Regions from separate parts of the Aminobacter sp. MDW-2 genome, predicted to be linked through region 2. Evidence: predicted binding sites of a transcription regulator. Region 2 holds the regulator's gene; each other region holds the start of a gene.
The links. Region 2 encodes HrcA, which represses chaperone genes, less so after heat shock. Its sites were predicted from a motif close to GTTAGCACTCNCNNNNNGNGAGTGCTAAC; they were not measured.
Positions count from the first base shown of each region.

Region 1 (3,274 bases), 170 kb from region 2:
TCTGCATAGCCATGGAAACGTTCCTTGTTGATGGTGGGAAGTCACCATCCAGCCGTGTCGCGGCCAGATGGTTCAGGTGTCGCTTAGTAACCCATGCCGGCTGGGCTGCCGCCGTTGGAGGCTTCCTTCGCCGGACTGTCGGCGATCATGGCTTCGGCGGTGATCAGCAGGGCGGCGACCGAGCCGGCATCCTGCAGGGCCGTGCGAACGACCTTGGCGGGATCGACGATGCCGGCCTTGATCATGTCGACATAGGCTTCTGTCTGCGCATTGAAGCCCAGATTGGCATCCTTGCTTTCCATCAGCTTGCCGACGACGACGGAGCCTTCGACGCCGGCGTTGTCGGCGATCTGCCGGATCGGCGCCTCGAGCGCCTTCAGCACGATCGAAATGCCGGCGGTGACGTCGGCGTTCGCTCCGGTGAGCGTCTCAAGCGCTGCCTTGGCCCGCAGCAGGGCCACGCCGCCACCGGCGACGATGCCTTCTTCGACGGCAGCACGCGTGGCGTTCAGCGCATCATCGATGCGATCCTTCTTTTCCTTGACCTCGGTTTCGGTCGCTCCGCCGACGCGGATGACGGCGACCCCACCAGCGAGCTTCGCCAGGCGTTCCTGCAGCTTCTCCTTGTCGTAGTCGGAGGTGCTTTCCTCGATCTGCATCTTCAGCTGTGCGATCCGGGCGGCAATACCGTCCTTGCCGCCGGAGCCGTCGATGATGGTTGTCGTGTCCTTGTCGATGAGCACGCGCTTGGCCCGGCCGAGCATCTCGATGGTGACGTTCTCGAGCTTGATGCCGAGATCCTCCGAGATCATCTGGCCGGCGGTCAGGACAGCAATGTCTTCCAGCATCGACTTGCGGCGATCGCCGAAGCCAGGTGCCTTGACGGCGGCGACCTTCAGGCCGCCACGCAGCTTGTTGACGACGAGCGTGGCCAAGGCCTCGCCTTCGACGTCTTCGGAGATGATGAGCAGCGGCCTGCCGCTCTGCACCACCGCTTCGAGGATTGGCAGCAGGGCCTGCAGATTGCCGAGTTTCTTCTCGTGGATGAGGATGTAGGGGTCTTCCAGTTCGGCACGCATCTTGTCGGCATTGGTGACGAAGTAGGGGCTGAGGTAACCGCGGTCGAACTGCATGCCTTCGACGACGTCGAGTTCTGTCTCGGCGGTCTTTGCTTCCTCTACGGTGATGACGCCCTCATTGCCGACCTTGTCCATGGCCTTGGCGATCATAGCGCCGACAGAGGTATCGCCATTGGCGGCGATGGTGCCGACCTGGGCGATCTCGTCCGAAGACTTGACCTTCTTGGCGCGCGCATGGATGTCCTTGACCACGGCAGCCACGGCAAGATCGATGCCGCGCTTGAGGTCCATCGGGTTCATGCCGGCGGCCACCAGCTTGGCGCCTTCGCGGAGGATGGATGCAGCCAGCACGGTTGCCGTCGTTGTGCCATCACCGGCGAGGTCGTTGGTCTTCGAGGCCACTTCCCGCACCATCTGCGCGCCCATGTTCTCGAACTTGTCGGATAGCTCAATCTCCTTGGCGACGGTGACGCCGTCCTTGGTGATGCGCGGCGCGCCATAAGCGCGGTCGATGATGACGTTGCGGCCTTTAGGGCCGAGCGTCACCTTGACGGCGTTGTTGAGCAGCTCGACGCCACGCAACATGCGGTCGCGGGCATCGGTCGAGAATTTGATTTCCTTGGCAGGCATGATTTTCGTCCAGTTCGTTCTTGAGGTCGCAAAGCCGGATCAGGCGGCTTTCTTGGCGGCTTCGCTCGTGTCGACGATGCCCATGATGTCGGCCTCCTTGATGATCAGGAGATCCGCGCCGTCGATCTTGACCTCCGTGCCCGACCATTTGCCGAACAGCACTGTGTCGCCGGCCTTGACGTCGAGCGGGATCAGATTGCCGCTTTCGTCGCGGGTGCCCGGGCCAACGGCAAGGACTTCGCCCTGCTGGGGCTTTTCCTTGGCATTGTCGGGGATGATGATGCCGCCCTTGGATTTGATATCGCCTTCGGCGCGCCGAATGACGACGCGGTCGTGAAGTGGTCGGAATTTCATGAATGTTCTTTCTGCAGCCGGCGCATAGGGGACCGCATGTCCTATATACGCCCTTTGGCACTCGAATGACAGGAGTGCCAAAAATTATTCGCTATGCACGAGAGTATTCAAAAATAACAGGCGCCAGGGGGCGGATTAAAATTATGATTCAGTGCAAATAGGCTGGGAATTTGAATTCCAGGTCGAGAAACCCTATTTAAGGTGCAGTGGAATTTTTATTTTCCGCGCACGAAGAGGATTTCAGATATTGGATGTAGCCATGGAAAATTTTCTGGAAAAAGCGCAGTCCCGTTCGATCGAGGCACAGAAGAAGGCAGCAGAGCGCAACAGCGCCATGGCTGATTATCAGTCAGAAGCAAAGGCTCGGGCCATCAAGACGGCAAAGTTGCGGGAATTGCGCTTGGCCAAGGACGAGGCTGACCGCGCTGCCGAGGCCCTGAAACCCGTAGAAGCCAAGAAGAAGCGCGTGGCGCGCGCCGCAAAGTAGCAAGCGCATCACCTGACTGCCAATCCTGCCTGGAGCGTCAGCCCATGTGTACGCACCTGGGCGTCGTGCTTTCCGAAAAACGACTCCGATTTTCGGGCCGATGCGCGGGGCAGGATGCCAGTCGGTCGATGTACGATCAAGAATGCCGGCCTTGCTGTCAGCTAGCCTATTGTTTTGTAGAACATCCCTCCCCATATGAAGGCTCATCGGCACTCCGCCGGGAGCGAAACGCTCATCGAGATACGATGGTGGGTTTTGCCGCGGAATGCTGCATTTGCCCTGATTGACAGCTGGCCGACCACGAATGTACCGGCGGCATGCAAGTTTCAGGAGCCAGAGGGAAGCGGGCCTATGCCCGCTTTTTTCTTTTCTGGAGAGCTTTTGCCAAAAGCAGCTTCTGCCCGCGTCAGGCGGCTGGCCTGGCGTCGGCTTGAGGCAGCAGCCGGAACAGCGCCCGGGCAATTCCCCCGACCTTGCCCTGGTCGACCTGCGCCGTGTCGTTGGGCAGCAGCGTCGTCACCTTGTCGACGCCGAGATCTTTCAGCTGGAACGGCGTGCCATGGCCAAATTCGAGATGTCCGCGGCCGATGATGCCGATCACCAGCGGCGAGCTGTCGGCCGTCCGCGCTTTGGCGATGTTGCAGGCAAACGCCCGATCCCAGGTCTGCTGCGCCCGGACGAAACGGTCGAACTCCGGCGCCTCGGGCGCTTTCACCTTGCGCGC
Region 1 covers NZ_CP060197.1:261,231-264,504, reverse strand. The annotation lists gene H5P29_RS01320 (hypothetical protein) at 1-13, opposite strand, end outside; gene groL (chaperonin GroEL) at 84-1,709, opposite strand; gene H5P29_RS01310 (co-chaperone GroES) at 1,749-2,063, opposite strand; gene H5P29_RS01305 (hypothetical protein) at 2,323-2,550, shown strand; gene H5P29_RS01300 (ChaN family lipoprotein) at 2,957-3,274, opposite strand, start outside.
Region 1: the regulator HrcA is predicted to act here: its motif matches at 2,117-2,145, upstream of H5P29_RS01310 (co-chaperone GroES).

Region 2 (3,274 bases):
GCGCGTGCCATCCGGCTTTTCGGCCCAGTTGGCGGTGTAGACACCGGGTGCGCCGTCGAGCGCGTCGACCACCAGCCCTGAATCGTCAGACATGGCCGGCAGGCCGGTCGCGGTCGCCGCGGCCAGCGCCTTGATGTAGGCGTTTTCCTCGAAGGTCGTGCCAGTCTCGTCGGGTTCGGGCAGGCCGTATTCCTTGGCCGACTTGGCCCCGATGCCGAACGGCGCCATCAGGTTGGCGAATTCGCGCAGTTTGCCGGCATTGTGGCTGGCGATCACGATCTCATTGTCGGCAAGCTTGCGCATCAAAGGCCCCATAGTTTCGGCTCGGCGATCTCGAGCGAATTGCCACTGGGATCGCGGAAATAGATGGAACGGCCGCCATTGGGCCATTCGAAATCGGCTTCGATGGCTATACCCTCGCCTTCGAGCCGCGTCTTCCAGTCCTCGACTTCTTCGGCCGTGCCGGCAAAGCACAGATGCCCCGGGCCTGACGTACCATGCGGCGGCACCGGCAGCCTGGCATCGGGCTTCGGTGGCTGCCGCGTCGCCTCGGCGTAAAAGAGCAGAAGCACGCCCTGGCCGCAGCGGAAGAACACATGCCGCCCCGGCACCTTGGCGATCCGCTCCAGTCCCATCACCTCGCCGTAGAAGTTTTCTGCGGCATCGAGGTCGGTGACATAGAGCGCGGATTCGAGGATCGCCGAGGGCTGCATGGCGAGAGCCTCAGCCCACCGCCATCTTCTGCAGGTCGACCAGACGCGCAATGCCCTTGCGGGCGAGGCCCATCAGCTGCAGGAACTCTTCCTCCGAGAACGGCGTACCTTCGGCGGTGCCCTGGATCTCGACGATGCCGCCCTTGCCGGTCATGACGAAATTGGCGTCGGTGCCGGCCGAGGAATCCTCGAGATAGTCGAGGTCGATGACCGGCTGCCCATCATGGATACCGCAGGAGATCGCCGCGACATGGTCCTTCAGCACCTTGTCGATGCTGACCATCTGGCGCGCTTCCATCCAGCGCAGGCAATCGTACAGCGCGATCCACGCGCCGGTGATCGAGGCCGTGCGGGTGCCGCCATCGGCCTGGATGACGTCGCAGTCGACGGTGATCTGGCGCTCGCCGAGCGCCTGCATGTCTACCACGGCCCGCAGCGAGCGGCCGATCAGGCGCTGGATTTCCAGCGTGCGGCCGCCCTGCTTGCCGGAAGAGGCTTCGCGGCGCATGCGTTCGCCGGTCGAGCGCGGCAGCATGCCGTACTCGGCCGTCACCCAGCCCTTGCCGGTGTTGCGCATCCAGCCCGGCACCTTCTCTTCAAGGCTCGCCGTGCACAGCACATGGGTGTCGCCGAACTTGACTAGGCACGAGCCTTCGGCGTGCTTGGAGATGTTGCGCTCGAAGGAGATGGCGCGCATTTCGTCGAACTGGCGTTTGGAGGGGCGCATACGGCTACTTTCTATGGCGAAATCGGAAATTGTTGCCGGCTTGTAGCCCCATGGCCGGACCAGCGCAAAGGAAAACCGGTTCCGTGGCTGGAGCTGTTGTGTTCGCGGCCATGCGGTCTATATCATTTTGGACGGAGACCATGAAGCAGATGACCAAAGCGGTACCCGATCCCACGCTGCAATCGCTCGATATGCGGTCGCGTGACATCTTCCGGCGCATCGTCGATTCCTATCTCAGGGATGGCGAGCCCGTGGGCTCGCGTAACCTGTCGCGCATGCTGCCGTCGTCGCTGTCGCCGGCGACCGTCCGCAACGTGATGAGCGATCTCGAGCAGCTCGGCCTCGTCTACGCGCCGCACATCTCCGCCGGCCGCCTGCCGACGCAAAAGGGGCTCAGGTTCTTCGTCGACGCCTTCATGGAGCTTGGCGATCTGCCTGACGACGAACGCCGGACGATCGAGGCGCAGGTCAAGGCTTCGGGCGAGGGCGCCACGCTGGAGCACATGCTGACCGAGGCGAGCCAGATGCTGTCGGGCATGTCGCGCGGCGCAGGCCTCGTCCTCGCCGCCAAGAACGAGGTCGCGCTCAAGCACATCGAGTTCATCCAGCTCGAACCGACCAAGGCGCTCGCCGTGCTGGTGTCGCAGAATGGCGATGTCGAGAACCGTGTCGTCGAGCTGCCGCTCGGCGTCACCGTTTCGCAACTGCACGAAGCGTCGAACTTCCTGAATGCCCATATTCGAGGCCGTACCCTTGCCGAGGCCCGGCTGGAGATCGCCCGTATCAAGGACGAGACCAAGGCAGCCCTCGACACGCTGTCGCAGGACCTCGTCGAAAAGGGTCTCGCCGTCTGGGCCGGCGCCGAGAGCGGCCTGCCGGCGCGCCTGATCGTGCGCGGCCGCGCCAATCTGCTCGAAAACGTCACCGCCCAGGCCGACATCGAACTGCTCAAGCACCTGTTCGAGGACATGGAAACCCAGGACGGGCTGATCCAGTTGCTCGACCTCGCCGAGGAAGGCTCGGGCGTGCGCATCTTCATCGGCTCGGAAAACCGGCTGTTTTCGCTGTCCGGCTCGTCGCTGGTCGTCGCGCCCTATCGCGACAAGGACGCTCGCGTGGTCGGCGCGCTCGGCGTCATCGGACCGACCCGGCTCAATTATGCCCGCATCGTGCCGATGGTCGACTATACGGCGCAGCTGATTTCGCGCATGCTGAGGTGAGCTGAAACTGCGGAGAACCGGACCATGGCACTCGAACAGATCAAGGCCCAGATAGCCGTGCTGCTCCAGGAAATGGTCAACCAGCCCGAGGATTCACACGAGTTGCAGGAACAGCTGCGCGAGAAGCTCTCCGAGTTGCGCGCCCAGGGCCTGCCGCTGCCCAAGGACCTCGTCGACCTCGAAAAGCGCCTCGATGACGATTTTTCCGAACAGGAAGAATGAGCAGTCGGGCGATCACGCCCCTTTGCTGGCCTTGTCCTGCTCGCCCCATGTCACCTGCCGGTAGTCGAAGCCATATTCCAGCGTTGGTTTGACGATGCGGAAATAGGGCGACAGGTCGAAGTCGCGCGGCGTGTAGAGCGAGTGGTGGCGGATGTGCATGATCTCCTGGCGCATGTAGGTCGACTGCGCCGAAGCGCGGCCGGGGGCGCGGGTGATCTCGGGCAGGATTGGATAGCGGATCTCACCATAGGCCTGCGCGATCATCGTCGAGCAGATGGCGCGTGTCGGGTCGCCGGAACCGAAGGCCAGCATGCGGCGGCGCCAGCGCACGGGCACCGGCGGCCGCGGAATGAAGTAGCGCAGCATGTCGGTGATGTTCTTGAGGTCGTATT
Region 2 covers NZ_CP060197.1:88,692-91,965, reverse strand. The annotation lists gene rdgB (RdgB/HAM1 family non-canonical purine NTP pyrophosphatase) at 1-303, opposite strand, end outside; gene H5P29_RS00465 (VOC family protein) at 303-713, opposite strand; gene rph (ribonuclease PH) at 724-1,440, opposite strand; gene hrcA (heat-inducible transcriptional repressor HrcA) at 1,590-2,660, shown strand; gene H5P29_RS00450 (hypothetical protein) at 2,685-2,882, shown strand; gene H5P29_RS00445 (YiiX/YebB-like N1pC/P60 family cysteine hydrolase) at 2,895-3,274, opposite strand, start outside.

Region 3 (3,274 bases), 1.4 Mb from region 2:
GAGTTAGCGATGACCATGACGCGGGAAGACGTTGTCTCGGTCCTCGGGCCGGTGGACGATACGATGATTGCACAAGTGATCCTGTCCGGCGCTTCGCTCGCGGAACTCAGGGAGGCGTGGGGGTGGGCGTTCGGCGACGACGCGTTGATGGGGCAAGGCCGCCCTCTGCCCGGAACGCGGGTTGCGGCACTGATCGACTTGATTGAACCCGACGATGAGGAGACAGAGGGCCCGGCTGCACCGGGCCCCGGTGCTCACTGAATCGTAAATACCCCATCCACTGCCTGCCACTCGGCAGGTTTGATCAGGCGGTGGTGGGCAACGCGCACGGAATGCAGCGCACCTTCAAGTTCCTGTTCCCAGTAGCTCAGGAAACCTCTCAGCGTTGGGAATTCCGGTGCGAGGTCGTATTCCTGCCAGACATAAAGCTGCAACAACCGCGGGTAATCAGGAAGGTGATAATGGATCTCCGCGGTCGTGAGGCCGTAACCCTCCATCTGGAGCCGGAATTCCCTGCTGACCACAAGCTTCTTCTCGGTCACCATCAAGCGTCCAATCTTTCCGGGCGTTCGCGGTTGCCGCTCTGGTCGAATTTGCAAGCGACGTCGGCGCGGATTTCATCGAGCCGGCGAAGCGCATCCATGACGGCATCGAAAGTCACCGGGGCCGCAATGCCTGGTGGCTTGCGCAGGGCCGGTATGGATTCGACCGCGCATGCATCCGATGCCCAGGAGGCAAGAATGGCGCGCTTTTCCTCAATGCCGAGTTGATCGTCCGTTATCACGTCGTCGGGATGGCTGAAGAACCGGGCCGGGAAAAGCAGACGGTCCAGTGACAGATCCGTGATTTCAGGGGCGGTCGAGGGGATAATCGTCGGGACAGTTCGTTCCATCGATGGTCCTCCGTTACAAAAATCTCCTTGCGTTGACGATCCGACGATGGTCCCAGGCGAACCACCGTCGGACAGAAAAATTTGGAGAATTCGAACGAAATTGCAAGCCCCGCTTTCACGGCTTCGCGGCGGATAGCTGCATGAATTCAGCGCGCTAGCACTCGGCAAACCTGAGCGCTGGAATTTTTGCAGCCACCTCTTGAAACTCGAAAACACCTCACCCAGATCGATTGCGCGCGATGCCGAAGAGGGTCGCGCGCACCCCGCGCCGGCACCGCTTCGGATGCGGCGCGGAGGAACCTCAAAAATCTGTTTGTCCATGAGGAGAACGACATGACGTTCCGTCCATTGCACGACCGTATTCTGGTCCGCCGCATCGAGGCCGAGGAAAAAACGGCCGGCGGCATCATCATCCCCGACACCGCCAAGGAAAAGCCGCAGGAAGGCGAGGTCATCGCCGTTGGTCCGGGCGCCCGCGACGACAGCGGCCAGTTGCTGTCGCTCGACGTCAAGGTTGGCGACCGCATCCTGTTCGGCAAATGGTCCGGCACCGAGATCAGGCTCAATGGAGAGGATCTCCTGATCATGAAGGAGTCCGACGTCATGGGCGTGATCGATGCCGCGGTCCAGGCGAAGAAGGCCGCCTGAGTGGAACCTGCCGTTTTGAGAAGGAGCAAGAAAAATGGCTGCTAAGGAAGTCAAATTCCACACCGAAGCCCGCGAGAAGATGCTGCGCGGTGTCGACATTCTCGCCAACGCTGTGAAGGTCACGCTCGGTCCCAAGGGCCGCAACGTTGTGATCGACAAGTCGTTCGGCGCCCCTCGCATCACCAAGGACGGCGTCACCGTCGCCAAGGAGATCGAGCTGGAGGACAAATTCGAGAACATGGGCGCGCAAATGGTGCGCGAGGTCGCGTCCAAGACCAGCGACATCGCCGGCGACGGAACCACAACGGCGACCGTGCTTGCCCAGGCGATTGTCAAGGAAGGCGCCAAAGCTGTCGCTTCCGGAATGAACCCGATGGACCTGAAGCGTGGCATCGACAAGGCGGTCGACGCCGTGGTCGCGGAACTCAAGGTCAATGCGCGCAAGGTGACCAAGAACGACGAGATCGCCCAGGTGGGGACCATCTCGGCCAATGGTGACGCCGAAATCGGCCGTTTCCTTGCCGAGGCCATGGAAAAGGTCGGCAACGAGGGTGTCATCACCGTCGAGGAGGCCAAGACCGCGGTGACCGAGCTCGAAGTCGTCGAGGGCATGCAATTCGATCGCGGTTATCTCAGCCCGTATTTCATCACCAACCAGGACAAGATGCGCGTCGAGCTCGACGAACCTTACGTGCTGATCCACGAAAAGAAGCTGTCCAACCTGCAGGCGCTGCTTCCGGTTCTGGAAGCGGTGGTCCAATCCGGCAAGCCGCTGCTGATCATCGCGGAGGACGTCGAGGGCGAGGCCTTAGCCACGCTCGTCGTCAACAAGCTGCGTGGCGGCCTCAAGGTCGTGGCCGTCAAGGCGCCTGGCTTCGGCGATCGCCGCAAGGCGATGCTGGAAGACATTGCTATTCTGACCGGCGGCACGGCGATCTCGGAAGATCTCGGCATCAAACTCGAGAATGTAACGCTGAACATGCTGGGCCGCGCGAAGAAGGTGGTCGTCGAGAAGGAAAACACCACCATCGTTGACGGCGCCGGCTCCAAGACCGAGATCCAGGGGCGTGTTGCCCAGATCAAGGCCCAGATCGAAGAGACCACTTCGGACTACGATCGTGAGAAGCTGCAGGAACGCCTCGCCAAGCTCGCCGGGGGCGTCGCCGTCATTCGCGTCGGCGGCTCGACCGAGGTCGAGGTGAAGGAGCGCAAGGATCGCGTCGATGACGCCATGCATGCCACCCGCGCCGCCGTCGAAGAAGGTGTGTTGCCGGGCGGCGGCGTTGCCTTGCTGCGCGCAGTGAAGGCGCTCGACAATGTCCAGGCCGACAATTCCGACCAGAAACACGGCATCGAGATCGTGCGGCGCGCCCTCGAAGCGCCGGTGCGACAGATTGCGGAAAACGCTGGCGCCGAAGGCTCGATCATCGTCGGCAAGCTGCGCGACAAGGCCGAGTTCGGCTATGGCTGGAACGCACAAACCAATGAGTTTGGCGACCTCTACACACAGGGCGTCATCGATCCGGTGAAGGTGGTGCGCACCGCACTTCAGGACGCGGCATCCGTCGCTGGCTTGCTGGTCACCACCGAGGCGATGGTGGCCGAGAAGCCGAAGAAGGACGCGCCGCTGCCGGCGATGCCCGGCGGTGGCATGGACTTCTAAGAGACAGAGGCCGTGTCCGCGTCCATCGAGGCGCGGACACGGCCAGACGGACGGGTGATTGGCATGGATAC
Region 3 covers NZ_CP060197.1:4,510,180-4,513,453, reverse strand. The annotation lists gene H5P29_RS22240 (hypothetical protein) at 10-261, shown strand; gene H5P29_RS22235 (usg protein) at 255-545, opposite strand; gene H5P29_RS22230 (hypothetical protein) at 545-892, opposite strand; gene groES (co-chaperone GroES) at 1,226-1,540, shown strand; gene groL (chaperonin GroEL) at 1,575-3,203, shown strand; gene H5P29_RS22215 (hypothetical protein) at 3,267-3,274, shown strand, end outside.
Region 3: the regulator HrcA is predicted to act here: its motif matches at 1,046-1,074, upstream of groES (co-chaperone GroES).